One region of the Pseudomonas sp. O230 genome, then DNA from elsewhere that is predicted to be linked to it. Evidence: riboswitches for the same ligand, from Rfam matches in the RefSeq annotation. Region 1 holds a riboswitch; the other holds the start of a gene.

Region 1 (5,798 bases):
GAGCGCGGTGTTGGTCATGGCTTGCATGGCGCTGGAGCGGTTTTTCCAGGGCCGCCGATTGTTCAAAGTGCTCGGCGATTGTTCCTACTCGGTGTACCTGATGCACGTTTTGGTGCTGTCGGCCGGAGGCTTTGTCGCGCAACGGTATGGCATCAATGCTTACGTGATGTTCACGGTGTGCGTCGCGACCATTGGTTTGGCGTCGTGGGCAAGTTACGAATGGGTGGAAAAATGCAGCTATCGGTGGCTTAAAGCGCGGATTGACGGCGAATCATCGGATCCAGGAGCGCTGGCCCTTTCCCGACAAAAATACTAGGACTTTGTGCGGCGCGATGATTGGCGTAAACTGCGCCCAAGCCTGCGAGGAGTTTCCATGACCGCTATTACCATTACCGACGCCGCCCACGATTACCTGGCTGATCTGCTCTCCAAGCAGAACACCCCGGGCATCGGCATCCGCGTCTTCATCACCCAGCCTGGCACCCAGTACGCCGAAACCTGCATTGCTTATTGCAAGCCGGGCGAAGAAAAATCCGAAGACACCGCGCTGGGGCTGAAAAGCTTTACCGCGTACATCGACTCGTTCAGCGAAGCTTTCCTCGACGACGCGGTTGTCGACTACGCCACCGACCGCATGGGCGGCCAGCTGACCATCAAGGCGCCAAACGCCAAAGTCCCGATGGTCAACGCCGACAGCCCGATCAACGAGCGCATCAACTATTACCTGCAAACCGAGATCAATCCGGGGCTGGCCAGCCACGGCGGTCAGGTCAGCCTGATCGATGTGGTCGATGACGGTATCGCCGTGTTGAAGTTCGGCGGCGGTTGCCAGGGCTGCGGCCAGGCAGACGTCACCCTGCGTGAAGGCATCGAGCGCACCTTGCTCGAGCGTGTTCCCGAGCTCAAGGGTGTTCGTGATGTGACTGACCACACGCAGAAAGAAAACGCCTACTACTAAGGTGTTCGCTGCGACATGAAAAACGGCGCCCCGTGAGCGCCGTTTTTTTATGGGTGATTTTCAAGGGCTCTATGGTCTGTAGAGATGTGCATGCCCGGCACGGTACAGCGACGACTCGCTGAATTGATCACTACCCAACACTCGACCCACCAGAATCAACGCCGTCCGACGAAACCCCTTGGCCTCAACCTTCCCGGCAATATCCGCAATCGTCCCCACCACCCAATCCTGATCAGGCCAGCTCGCCCGATGAATCACCGCAATCGGGCAATCCGCGCCGTAATGCGGCAGCAATTCGATCAGGATTTTCTGCAGATGATTCACCCCCAAATGAATGGCCATGGTCGCCCCATGCTGCGCCAGACTCCCCAGCTCCTCACCCGCCGGCATCGCAGTCTTGTCGGCGTAGCGAGTCAGAATCACGCTCTGTGACACGTCCGGCAAGGTCAGCTCCGCCCCCAAAAGTGCCGCACACGCCGCTGTCGCGGTAACACCGGGGATGATTTCAAACGGAATGTCGAGCTCACGCAGGTAGCGAATCTGCTCGCCGATCGCGCCATACAGACTCGGATCGCCGGAATGCACCCGAGCCACGTCCTGGCCGTTGGCATGGGCGTTTTTGATCAGTTCGATGATCTGTTCCAGGTGCAGTTCAGCGCTGTTGACCACCTGTTCGGCGTTGTGTCCTTCCAGTACGGCGGTGGGCACCAGTGAGCCGGCGTAGATGATCACCGGGCAGCTGCGGATCAGGCGTTGGCCTTTGACGGTGATCAGTTCCGGGTCGCCGGGACCTGCGCCAATGAAGTAGACGGTCATCGTCGTTTCCTGTCTGAAAAAGGGGTTGGGCAAGGCTTCAGATGAAGATTGCTCATGATCGAGGGCGAGGATTATCGGGGATTTTGCGCGGCGCAGGCCAATGCCAGGGTGGCCTGAGCATATTTTTGTCGCGAAATGAGCAGTTTTGCCGGCGCCTGGGCCAGTTGTTCGGCAAGGGCGAGGGCGGCACTTTCTGCTACGCCATAGCAGCCGGTGCGTTCGAAGGCGATGTCCGAGCGGTGGCTGAGTCGCGGTTGAAAACCGGCCAGTTGTTCACTGCTGAAGTACGTCAGCGGCAGTTCGAGTTGTGCAGCGAGTTCGATCAGGCCAGGTTCATCACGCTTCAGGTCGATGCTGGCCAGGGCCTTGATCTGGTGAAGTTTGATGTGATGCGCCTGTAACGCCTGATCGAGTAACGCCCGCAGCGTGCTGACAGGGCAGCCGCGCTGGCAGCCCAGGCCGACCACTAACGTCGGCGCTGTGCGGGTGTTGGTCATGCGTGGTATTGGCCATCGCTTTTGCGGCGGAACAACCAGGCGCTGATCAGGCCCAGAGCCAGCCAGAATCCCATGTTGGTCAGCTGCGAAGCGATTTTGAACTGGGTTTCCAGGGCTTCCGGTGCAAGCATCGAGTGCACTTGCGGTTGCGGTGCGCCGATCACGTGTGGAACCGCCAGAATGGCCACGCCGAGAATCTTCATCAGCCAGTGACGGCTGAATACGATCAGCGCGATGCCAACCGCAGTGGACGCTGCGGTGCCGATCCACCAGATTTGCCGTTGTGCCAGATCCGCCGCCGTTGTGCCTGGCAGTTCCGGTGGCAGACCGAGGGTTGGTGCGAGGACGAAAGTTGCGTAACCGGCCAGGCCCCAGAGCAGGCCCTGGGAGGTTTTGGTCGGTGCGCGCAAGGTGTAGAGGCCAGCGAGCATCAGCGCAAAACCGACGGCAACCACCAGGTTGCCACCCGTGGTGGACAGCACGCGCTGCCAGCCGTCTTCCGGCTCCCAGGCTTCGGCGTCGTGGGTGTGAGCGGCGGCACCGGCGGCGTGTTCATGAACTGCAACAGCGGCCGGCTCGGATTTTTCGTAAGTCTCGGCCTGCAGAATCAGTGGAGCGACCCAGAAACTTTGCAGCAGGGTCAGCAACAGGGCGGCCAGCAGCCCGGTGAAACCTGCGGTTTGCGCAATACGCTTGATCATGTCAGCAGGTCTCAATGGCACGGGAAAGCGGAGCTGTGACGGGTATCGTGTGCGGCATTGTGCACCGCTTCGATGTGTGAGAAACCGGCAAAGTACACCAGGCACGCGCCCAGGATCGACGCACAAACGGCGGCGGTCAGGCGTTGAGCCAGGGTGGCAGGGGTGGTGCTGGCGGAGCTCTTATCGGTACTGCTCGGGCCGGTGCTGCTGATGATCGACATGGCGCTTCCCTCTGGTCTGTCAGCGGGTGAATAGAGCGCATGGAAGACCCCTGCGAATCGGGCTCGCAGAGGTTCAAACAGCGCCCGCCCACCGCGGGTTTGTTATTCAGTGAACGTAATCGTCACTTTGTGTTGCGGGCCGGTCTCCGGGCTCACGAGGGGCTTGGGCGTCAGCCGAAACCTGCAAGAACCACCTTCCCATACCAAACTGCTGGCACAGTGGATTTGATTCTTCGCTCGCTTACCGTTGCGGGGGCAGCACCGGACTGACATGGCTTTGAGTAAAGCACATGATTCACCGGTTTCCCGTTTCACCCTGTGAAGGGCACCCGTAACAAGGTGTGTAGGAGAGCATGGGCGGGGGTTGGGCGTCAATTGGCAGGGGTTCTCAACTCGAGACCGGTGCGCGCCCTTCGCGAGCAAGCCTGCCCCTACATTTTGGAATGCGCTCCCGGGTGGGAGCGGGCTTGCTCGCGAAGGCGGCATTCCTGCCTCTGCAGATCTCAAGCGAACATTGACCCGCCCCAAGACGATGCGTAGCCTTGAGCATTCGAGGTTCTCCGGCGTCTGCCGGAGCTAAGAAGGGAACGCGGTCGATGCCGCGGCTGCCCCCGCAACTGTGAACGGTGATGTTCGCTGCCACGCCACTGCACGCTCCAGCCCTGGAGCCCGCGGGAAGGCGCAGCCAACGCCAGTCTCGCGACAGGCACACCGTCAGCCAGGAGACCTGCCTCGATACGAATTCTCACTACAACCGGGCGGGGTGATCCGGTGGCGAACTCTTCCGCGCGCCTGTCGTTGCGGTCGTCGTCCCGTACGCCCGCCACCTTGCCAAAGGGCATCCGATGAAAACACTGGCCAAACTCCCCGTCACCATCGTTACCGGCTTCCTCGGCTCGGGCAAAACCACCTTGCTGCGGCACATGCTCGACAACGCGCAAGGCCGCCGCATCGCGGTGATCGTCAACGAGTTCGGCGAGCTGGGCATCGACGGTGAAATCCTCAAGCAGTGCTCGATCGGTTGCACCGAAGAAGAAGCCAACGGCCGCGTCTACGAACTGGCCAACGGCTGCCTGTGCTGCACCGTTCAGGAAGAATTCTTCCCGGTGATGCGTGAACTGGTAGCCCGTCGCGGCGACCTCGATCACATCCTGATCGAAACCTCGGGTCTGGCCCTGCCAAAGCCGCTGGTTCAAGCCTTCCAGTGGCCGGAAATCCGCAGTGCCTGCACCGTTGACGCGGTGATCACCGTGGTCGACAGCCCAGCCGTTGCCGCTGGCACTTTCGCCGCGTTCCCGGATCAAGTGGACGCCCAGCGCAAACTCGATCCGAACCTGGATCACGAATCGCCGCTGCACGAGTTGTTCGCCGACCAACTGGCCAGCGCCGATCTGGTGATTCTCAACAAGGCCGACCTGATCAGCCCTGAAGACCTGGCCCGCGTGCGCCTGGAAGTCGCCGAAGAGTTGCCACCGGCAGTCAAAGTCATCGAAGCCAGCAGCGGTCGCCTGCCGCTGGACGTGCTGATCGGTCTCGGTGCCGGCTCCGAAGAACACATCGACAGCCGTCACAGCCATCACGATCACCATCATGAAGGCGAAGATGACCACGATCACGACGCGTTCGACTCCATTTCCATCGAACTGCCGCAAGCCGATGAAAGTTTGCTGATGGACGCGCTGACTCAACTGGTGGTCAAGCACGGCATCCTGCGGGTCAAAGGATTCGCGGCGATCCCGAACAAACCGATGCGCCTGTTGATTCAGGGCGTGGGCACGCGTTTCGACAAGCATTTCGACCGTCAGTGGGGCGCCGACGAAGCGCGCACCACGCGTCTGGTGTTGATCGGCCAGGAACTCGACGCCGCGCAACTCGAAGCGCAACTGCGCGCCGCGCTCAGCGTTTAACCCATGCACCTGCTCAGGACCCAGCCCGGCGGTTTCGTCTCGGATGACAACATCGCCGACCTTGGACAAACCCCCGCCGAACTGGTGATCCTGTGCAGCGGCGATTCCAGCCTTGCGCTGCTCGCCGAAGCCGCGCAGCAGTTGCCGGACGATTATCCGAGCGTGCGTCTGGCCAACCCGATGCAGGTGCAGAACCACGCCTCGGTCGACTTGTATGTCGACGAAGTGCTGCGTCATGCCAAGGTGATTTTGATCTCGTTGCACGGCGGCATCGCGTATTGGCGCTACGGCGTCGAGCGGTTGGTCGAGTTGTCCGAGCGCGGGGTGCAACTGATTCTGGTGCCCGGCGATGATCGCCCGGACCCGGAGCTCAGCGACCTGAGCACGGTGGTTGCGCAAGACCGCGACCGGCTCTGGCATTACCTGCGCCAGGGGGGCATGGCCAACGCCCTCGACCTGTTTCGCTGCCTGGCCAATCGCTGGCTGGATCGCGACTATGCGTGGGCCGAACCGCAGACCCTGCCGCGCACCGCGATCTACCACCCGCAAAAAAGCCCCGCCGCACTGAAAGATTGGCACGCCGACTGGCAGGCCGGTCAACCGGTGGCGGCGGTGCTGTTTTACCGCTCGCATTTGCAGGCGGCGAACACCGCGTTCATTGATGTTTTCTGCCAGCGTTTGCAAGCGGCGGGGTTGAA
Region 2 (5,798 bases), on a different contig from region 1:
GTGGAGCGGGCGGGTGCTGGAGCGCAATCCCGAGAGTGAAGACACCCGAGCCATCCAGGCACTGAATCTCGCCTTGAAGGATGACTCGCGCGTGGATCTGTCGCTGTTGCCGTTGGGCGATGGGTTAACGCTGTGCCGCAAGCGCTAAACGCTGAACCCTGTGGGAGCTGCGGCTATTTAGTTGCCGACACCCGCCACACCTTGTTCCCCACGTCATCCGCCACCAGCAAATCGCCCTGTTGATCAATCACCACGCCCACCGGCCGGCCCATGGCATCTTCGTCTTTATTGAGGAACCCGGTCAGCACATCAACCGGCTGCCCGGTCGGTTTGCCGGCACTGAACGGCACGAAAATCACTTTGTAACCACTGTGCGGCTTGCGGTTCCACGAACCGTGCTGGCCAATGAACGCGCCGTCCTTGAATTGCGCTGGCAGCGTGTTGCCATCAGCAAACGTCAGGCCCAGTGATGCGGTATGCGGGCCGACCGCGTAGTCCGGTGCGATAGCCTTGGCCACCAGGTCCGGGTTTTGCGGCTCGACGCGAAAGTCGACGTGCTGACCGTAATAACTGAACGGCCAGCCATAGAATGCGCCGTCCTTGACCGAGGTGATGTAGTCCGGCACCAGGTCGCTGCCGATTTCATCCCGCTCGTTGACGGCCGTCCACAACGCGCCGCTCTGCGGTTCCCACGCCATGCCGTTGGGATTGCGCAGGCCTGAGGCGAAGATCCGATGGTTGCCGGTGGCGCGATCCACTTCCCAGATCGCCGCGCGACCTACTTCCTGGTCCATGCCGTTTTCGGCGACGTTGCTGTTGGAGCCCACCGTGACGTAGAGCTTGCTGCCGTCCTTGCTGGCGATGACGTTTTTGGTCCAGTGGTGATTCAGCGTACCCCCCGGTAGATCGACCACTTTGATCGGCTGCGATTTGATAGCCGTGTCGCCGACTTCATAGTGGAAACGCAGTAAGCGGTCCGTGTCAGCGACATACAGGTCATTTCCAACCAGCGTCATGCCGAAGGGCGAATTGAGGTTTTCCAGAAACACCGAGCGGGTTTCGGCGATGCCATCGTGGTCCTTGTCGCGCAGCAACGTGATGCGGTTCGGACTCGGGACGCCCGCACCGGCGCGGCCCATGACTTTCTTCATGACCCAGCCTTTAACGCCTTTGCCATCGTCGGGTTTGGGTGGCGCATTGGTCTCGGCGACGAGCACATCGCCGTTTGGCAGCACGTACAGCCAACGCGGGTGATCGAGGTTTTCAGCAAAGGCCGCCACTTGCGTTCCCGCAGCGGCCACAGGTTTCACACCGTCCGGCCAGCCGATCGCCGGGGCGATGTTCACAGTCGGGATCAGGGTCTTGTTCGGTTCCGGCAGTTTGGGTGACGGGCCGGTGCCGTCGGAGACTTGCAGGCTGGATGTTTCACCGCAGGCGGCGAGCCCTCCGGCGAGAGCGATGATGAGAACGAGCTGGGGCTTGCGCATGCTGATCTTCCCTATAAATGCAGTGACCTGATCAGTAGAGAAGCGCAAGCCCGCGATGGTTCAACCACTCAGCCACGAGCTTCCTTGAACAGCACGGCGATACCGGGGTGATAGTTGCCCGCTTCGTTGCGCAACTTGCGGTAGGCGTAGGGGAAATACCAGGCGACAGCGCAGGTGTGTTCCTTTTGCAGGTCGTCGACCATGTCCTGCAGTTCTTCCGGGGTGGCGCCGTGCTGGGCCTTTTGCGGCGCGACGAACAGGCAGCCGAGTTTCAGGTCGCTGGCGTAGCTGATGCGCTTGGCGTCGCTGGTGATATCGGCCAGGGCCTGTGTCAGGTTCAGGCCGTTGACCCGTGGCCAACGCTGCGTGACTTGAAGGTAGGCGCGTTCTTCGCTGGTGGCAATGAACAGGTCGGCGCGGGCGTTGCGTTCGCCTTCCTCGTTGTGTTTGCGGGTGGGTGTCTGTTGAAGCGTGACCATTTCCGCCATCCACGCGGCGGCCGAGAGCAAGCCTAGGTTGGCTTTTTCGTCGTACCAGTAAGGCGTGTCGTTGTCGCCGCGCACCGCGTTGTAGCGGTCGATACAGTCAAACCAGCGCTCCAGCACCGGGCGCAGGAATTCCAGCTTCGGATTGCTGATGATCATGCCTTGCATGTGGCTCACCCTTGTTATTGTGTTGTCAGGTTGTGGCGCTTTGATATCACTGCTGAGAGCGTGGCACAAGATTGGCGTCATTTTATTGATCAGTGGCAGTTATTCGCCCAGCGGCGCCCCGGCTTTAATTGACGCTCCACCCCCAACCCTCTAACCTTCGCGGCTTGTTTCAGGTGCTCTGTGACGTCGGTCGACAGAGTGAAACAGGGAAGCCGGTGAGTGCGTTCATTCGATGAATGAAGAACCACGATCCCGGCGCTGCCCCCGCAACGGTAAATGAGTGAAGACTGCGCCTTGAGCCACTGTGTCGATCATCGATATGGGAAGGCGCGCAGTCAGGCCAACGCCGCTCATGAGCCCGGAGACCGGCCTGATCCATCCAGCGGCATCACGGTGGGCGATGCCAGGCTTCTTGCCGTCTATTCTTGTGCCTGCCCGCCGTTATCCAGCCTCAACGGAGAGCTCCCCATGACTGATACCCCCGATCGTGACGAACGCCATCTGGCGCGCATGCTGCGCAAAAAAGCCGTGATCGACGAACGCATCGCCAACTCCCCGAATGAATGCGGCCTGCTGCTGGTGCTGACCGGCAACGGCAAAGGCAAAAGCAGCTCGGCGTTCGGCATGCTCGCCCGCTCGTTGGGCCATGGCATGCAGTGTGGCGTGGTGCAGTTCATCAAGGGGCGCAACAGCACGGGCGAAGAGTTGTTCTTCCGGCGTTTCCCGGAGCAGGTACGGTTTCATGTGATGGGCGAGGGTTTTACCTGGGAGACCCAGGATCGCCAGCGCGACATCGCCGCCGCCGAAGCGGCGTGGGAAGTGTCCCGCGAACTGCTACGCGATCCCTCGATCGGCCTGGTGGTGCTCGATGAACTGAACATCGCCCTCAAGCACGGTTACCTCGATCTCGATCAGGTGCTCAGTGACTTGCAGGCACGTCCGCCGATGCAACACGTGGTCGTCACCGGTCGCGGCGCCAAGCCGGAAATGATCGAGCTGGCTGACACCGTCACCGAAATGGGCGTGATCAAGCATGCGTTCCAGGCCGGGATCAAAGCGCAAAAAGGCGTCGAGCTGTGAATCAACCACGTCATTGCCCGGCGGTCTTGATTGCCGCGCCGGCCTCCGGACAGGGCAAGACCACCGTCACCGCTGCGCTGGCCCGTTTGCATCGCAATCAGGGGCGCAAGGTCCGCGTGTTCAAATGCGGCCCGGACTTTCTCGATCCGATGATTCTCGAGCGCGCCAGCGGTGCACCGGTGTATCAACTGGACATGTGGATGGTCGGCGAGCAGGAAAGTCGTCGACTGTTGTGGGAAGCCGCCGGTGAAGCGGATCTGATCCTGATCGAAGGCGTCATGGGGCTGTTCGACGGCACGCCGTCGAGCGCTGACCTGGCGCGGCACTTCGGTGTGCCGGTGCTCGGGGTGATCGACGGCACGGCGATGGCGCAGACCTTCGGCGCGCTTGCGTTGGGGCTGGCGAAGTATCAGCCGGACTTGCCGTTCGCCGGGGTGCTGGCCAACCGCGTCGGCACCTTGCGGCATGCGCAATTGCTAGAAGGCAGCCTCACTGAAGGTTTGCGCTGGTACGGCGCCTTGTCCCGGGAAACCGGGATCGAATTGCCGAGTCGGCACCTCGGTCTGGTTCAGGCCAGCGAGTTGAACGATCTCGATCATCGCCTCGACGCAGCCGCCAACGCGCTGGCCAGCAGTTGCGAGGTCGCGCTGCCACCGGCGGTCGAATTCGCCGCGCCGGATGTGATCACTGCCGAGCCGTTGCTCAAAGGTGTGCGCATCGCCGTGGCCCGTGATGAAGCCTTCGCCTTCACCTACGGCGCGAGCCTGGATCTGCTGCGAGCCATGGGCGCCGAATTGTCATTTTTCTCGCCGATCCGCGACACGCAATTGCCGGCGGCTGACAGCCTCTATCTGCCGGGCGGCTACCCGGAATTGCACCATGTGGCGCTGTCACGGAACAGTCAAATGCTCAACGCCATTCGCGCTCACCACGCGGCGGGCAAACCATTGCTGGCCGAGTGCGGCGGCATGTTGTATTTGCTCGATTCGCTGACCGACGTCGAAGGCACGCGCGCTGAGCTGGTCGGTTTGCTTCGCGGTGATGCGGTGATGCAAAAGCGCCTGGCGGCGCTGGCGTTGCAGGCGGTCGAGTTGCCGGAAGGTTCGCTGCGCGGGCACACCTATCACCATTCGCTGACCAGCACTGAACTTGAGCCTATTGCCCGTGGCCTCAGCCCGAATGGCGGGCGCGGGGCGGAAGCGGTTTATCGGGAGGGGCGGATGACCGCTTCTTATGTGCATTTTTATTTTCCGTCCAATCCATCAGCGGTTGCCGCATTGTTTGCGCCTGACCGTGCGGACGCTGGGGGGGCGGGATCACATCGATCAATTGTGGGAGCTGGCTTGCCAGCGAAGAGGCCATGACCGACAACGCCTTCAGTGAAGCCGAGCGCGATGCTGTTTATCGGGCCATCGCCGAACGCCGCGACATGCGCCACTTCAGCGGCGGCACCGTCGAACCGGAGTTGCTCCGGCGCCTGCTCGAAGCCGCACATCAGGCGCCAAGCGTCGGCCTGATGCAGCCCTGGCGATTCATCCGCATCAGCGACCGCACCCTGCGTGGCCAGATCCAGCGGTTGGTGGAAGAAGAACGCATGCGCACCGCCGAAGCCCTAGGCGAACGCACCGACGAATTCATGAAGCTGAAAGTTGAAGGCATCAATGACTGCGCCGAGGTGCTGGTCGCCGCGTTGATGGACGATCGCGAGCGGCACATCTTTGGCCGTCGCACCCTGCCGGAAATGGACATGGCCTCGTTGTCCTGCGCGATCCAGAACCTGTGGCTGGCGTCCCGTGCCGAAGGGCTCGGCATGGGCTGGGTTTCTCTATTCGAGCCGCAAGCCCTGGCCGACCTGCTGGGTTTGCCCGCCGGGGCCAAGCCGTTGGCAGTTCTTTGCCTTGGCCCGGTCAAGGAATTCTATCCGGCGCCGATGCTGGTACTCGAAGGCTGGGCGCAAGCGCGTCCGCTCAGTGAATTGTTGTACGAAAATTATTGGGGAGTGAGTCAATGAGTGTGGCGTTGTTGAGTGTCGCCGCGGTTGCGCTGGATGCGCTGCTGGGTGAACCCAAACGCTGGCATCCGCTGGTGGCGTTCGGCCGTCTTGCCGACCGCATCGAGCAACGTTTCAATGGTGGCGGGCGCGGCTGGCGTAGCCACGGCGTCACGGCATGGGTGATCGCGGTGTTGCCGCTGACCTTGCTCGCCACCGCTTTCTCCTGGGCGCCTTATGTCGGCTGGCTCGTCGAGATTCTCGCGCTCTATTGCGCCCTCGGCCTGCGCAGTCTTGGTGAGCATGTCGAGCCGGTCGCCAAGGCGCTACGCAGCGATGATCTGGACGAGGCGCGCAAACGCGTCGGCTATCTGGTCAGTCGCCAGACCAGCGAACTGGATCAAACCGAAGTCGCCCGCGCCGCCACCGAATCGGTCCTGGAGAACGGCAGCGACGCGGTGTTTGCCGCGTTGTTCTGGTTTGCCGTGGCCGGTGCGCCTGGCGTGGTGCTCTACCGATTGAGCAATACGCTGGATGCGATGTGGGGCTACCGCAACGAACGCTTCGAACGTTTCGGCTGGGCCGCGG

Evidence for each region. Region 1 has a riboswitch for cobalamin ahead of cobW (cobalamin biosynthesis protein CobW). Riboswitches for the same ligand answer to the same signal wherever they lie in the genome.
Region 2: it holds a riboswitch for cobalamin, as region 1 does, so the genes downstream of both, cobO (cob(I)yrinic acid a,c-diamide adenosyltransferase) here and cobW (cobalamin biosynthesis protein CobW) in region 1, are expected to answer to the same signal.

What each region holds. Positions count from the first base shown of each region.
Region 1 covers NZ_JBJGXN010000014.1:110,549-116,346, forward strand. Annotated here, with positions in the region: gene ACI77H_RS27625 (acyltransferase family protein) at 1-316, shown strand, start outside; gene nfuA (Fe-S biogenesis protein NfuA) at 374-958, shown strand; gene cobM (precorrin-4 C(11)-methyltransferase) at 1,028-1,774, opposite strand; gene ACI77H_RS27640 (cobalamin biosynthesis protein) at 1,846-2,271, opposite strand; gene ACI77H_RS27645 (CbtA family protein) at 2,268-2,972, opposite strand; gene ACI77H_RS27650 (CbtB domain-containing protein) at 2,984-3,193, opposite strand; cobalamin riboswitch at 3,313-3,541, opposite strand; cobalamin riboswitch at 3,730-3,943, shown strand; gene cobW (cobalamin biosynthesis protein CobW) at 4,039-5,100, shown strand; gene cobN (cobaltochelatase subunit CobN) at 5,104-5,798, shown strand, end outside.
Region 2 covers NZ_JBJGXN010000002.1:492,272-498,069, reverse strand. Annotated here, with positions in the region: gene ACI77H_RS05605 (O-methyltransferase) at 1-148, shown strand, start outside; gene ACI77H_RS05600 (PQQ-dependent sugar dehydrogenase) at 174-1,487, opposite strand; gene ACI77H_RS05595 (hypothetical protein) at 1,556-2,140, opposite strand; cobalamin riboswitch at 2,295-2,529, shown strand; gene cobO (cob(I)yrinic acid a,c-diamide adenosyltransferase) at 2,609-3,220, shown strand; gene ACI77H_RS05585 (cobyrinate a,c-diamide synthase) at 3,217-4,584, shown strand; gene bluB (5,6-dimethylbenzimidazole synthase) at 4,581-5,231, shown strand; gene cbiB (adenosylcobinamide-phosphate synthase CbiB) at 5,228-5,798, shown strand, end outside.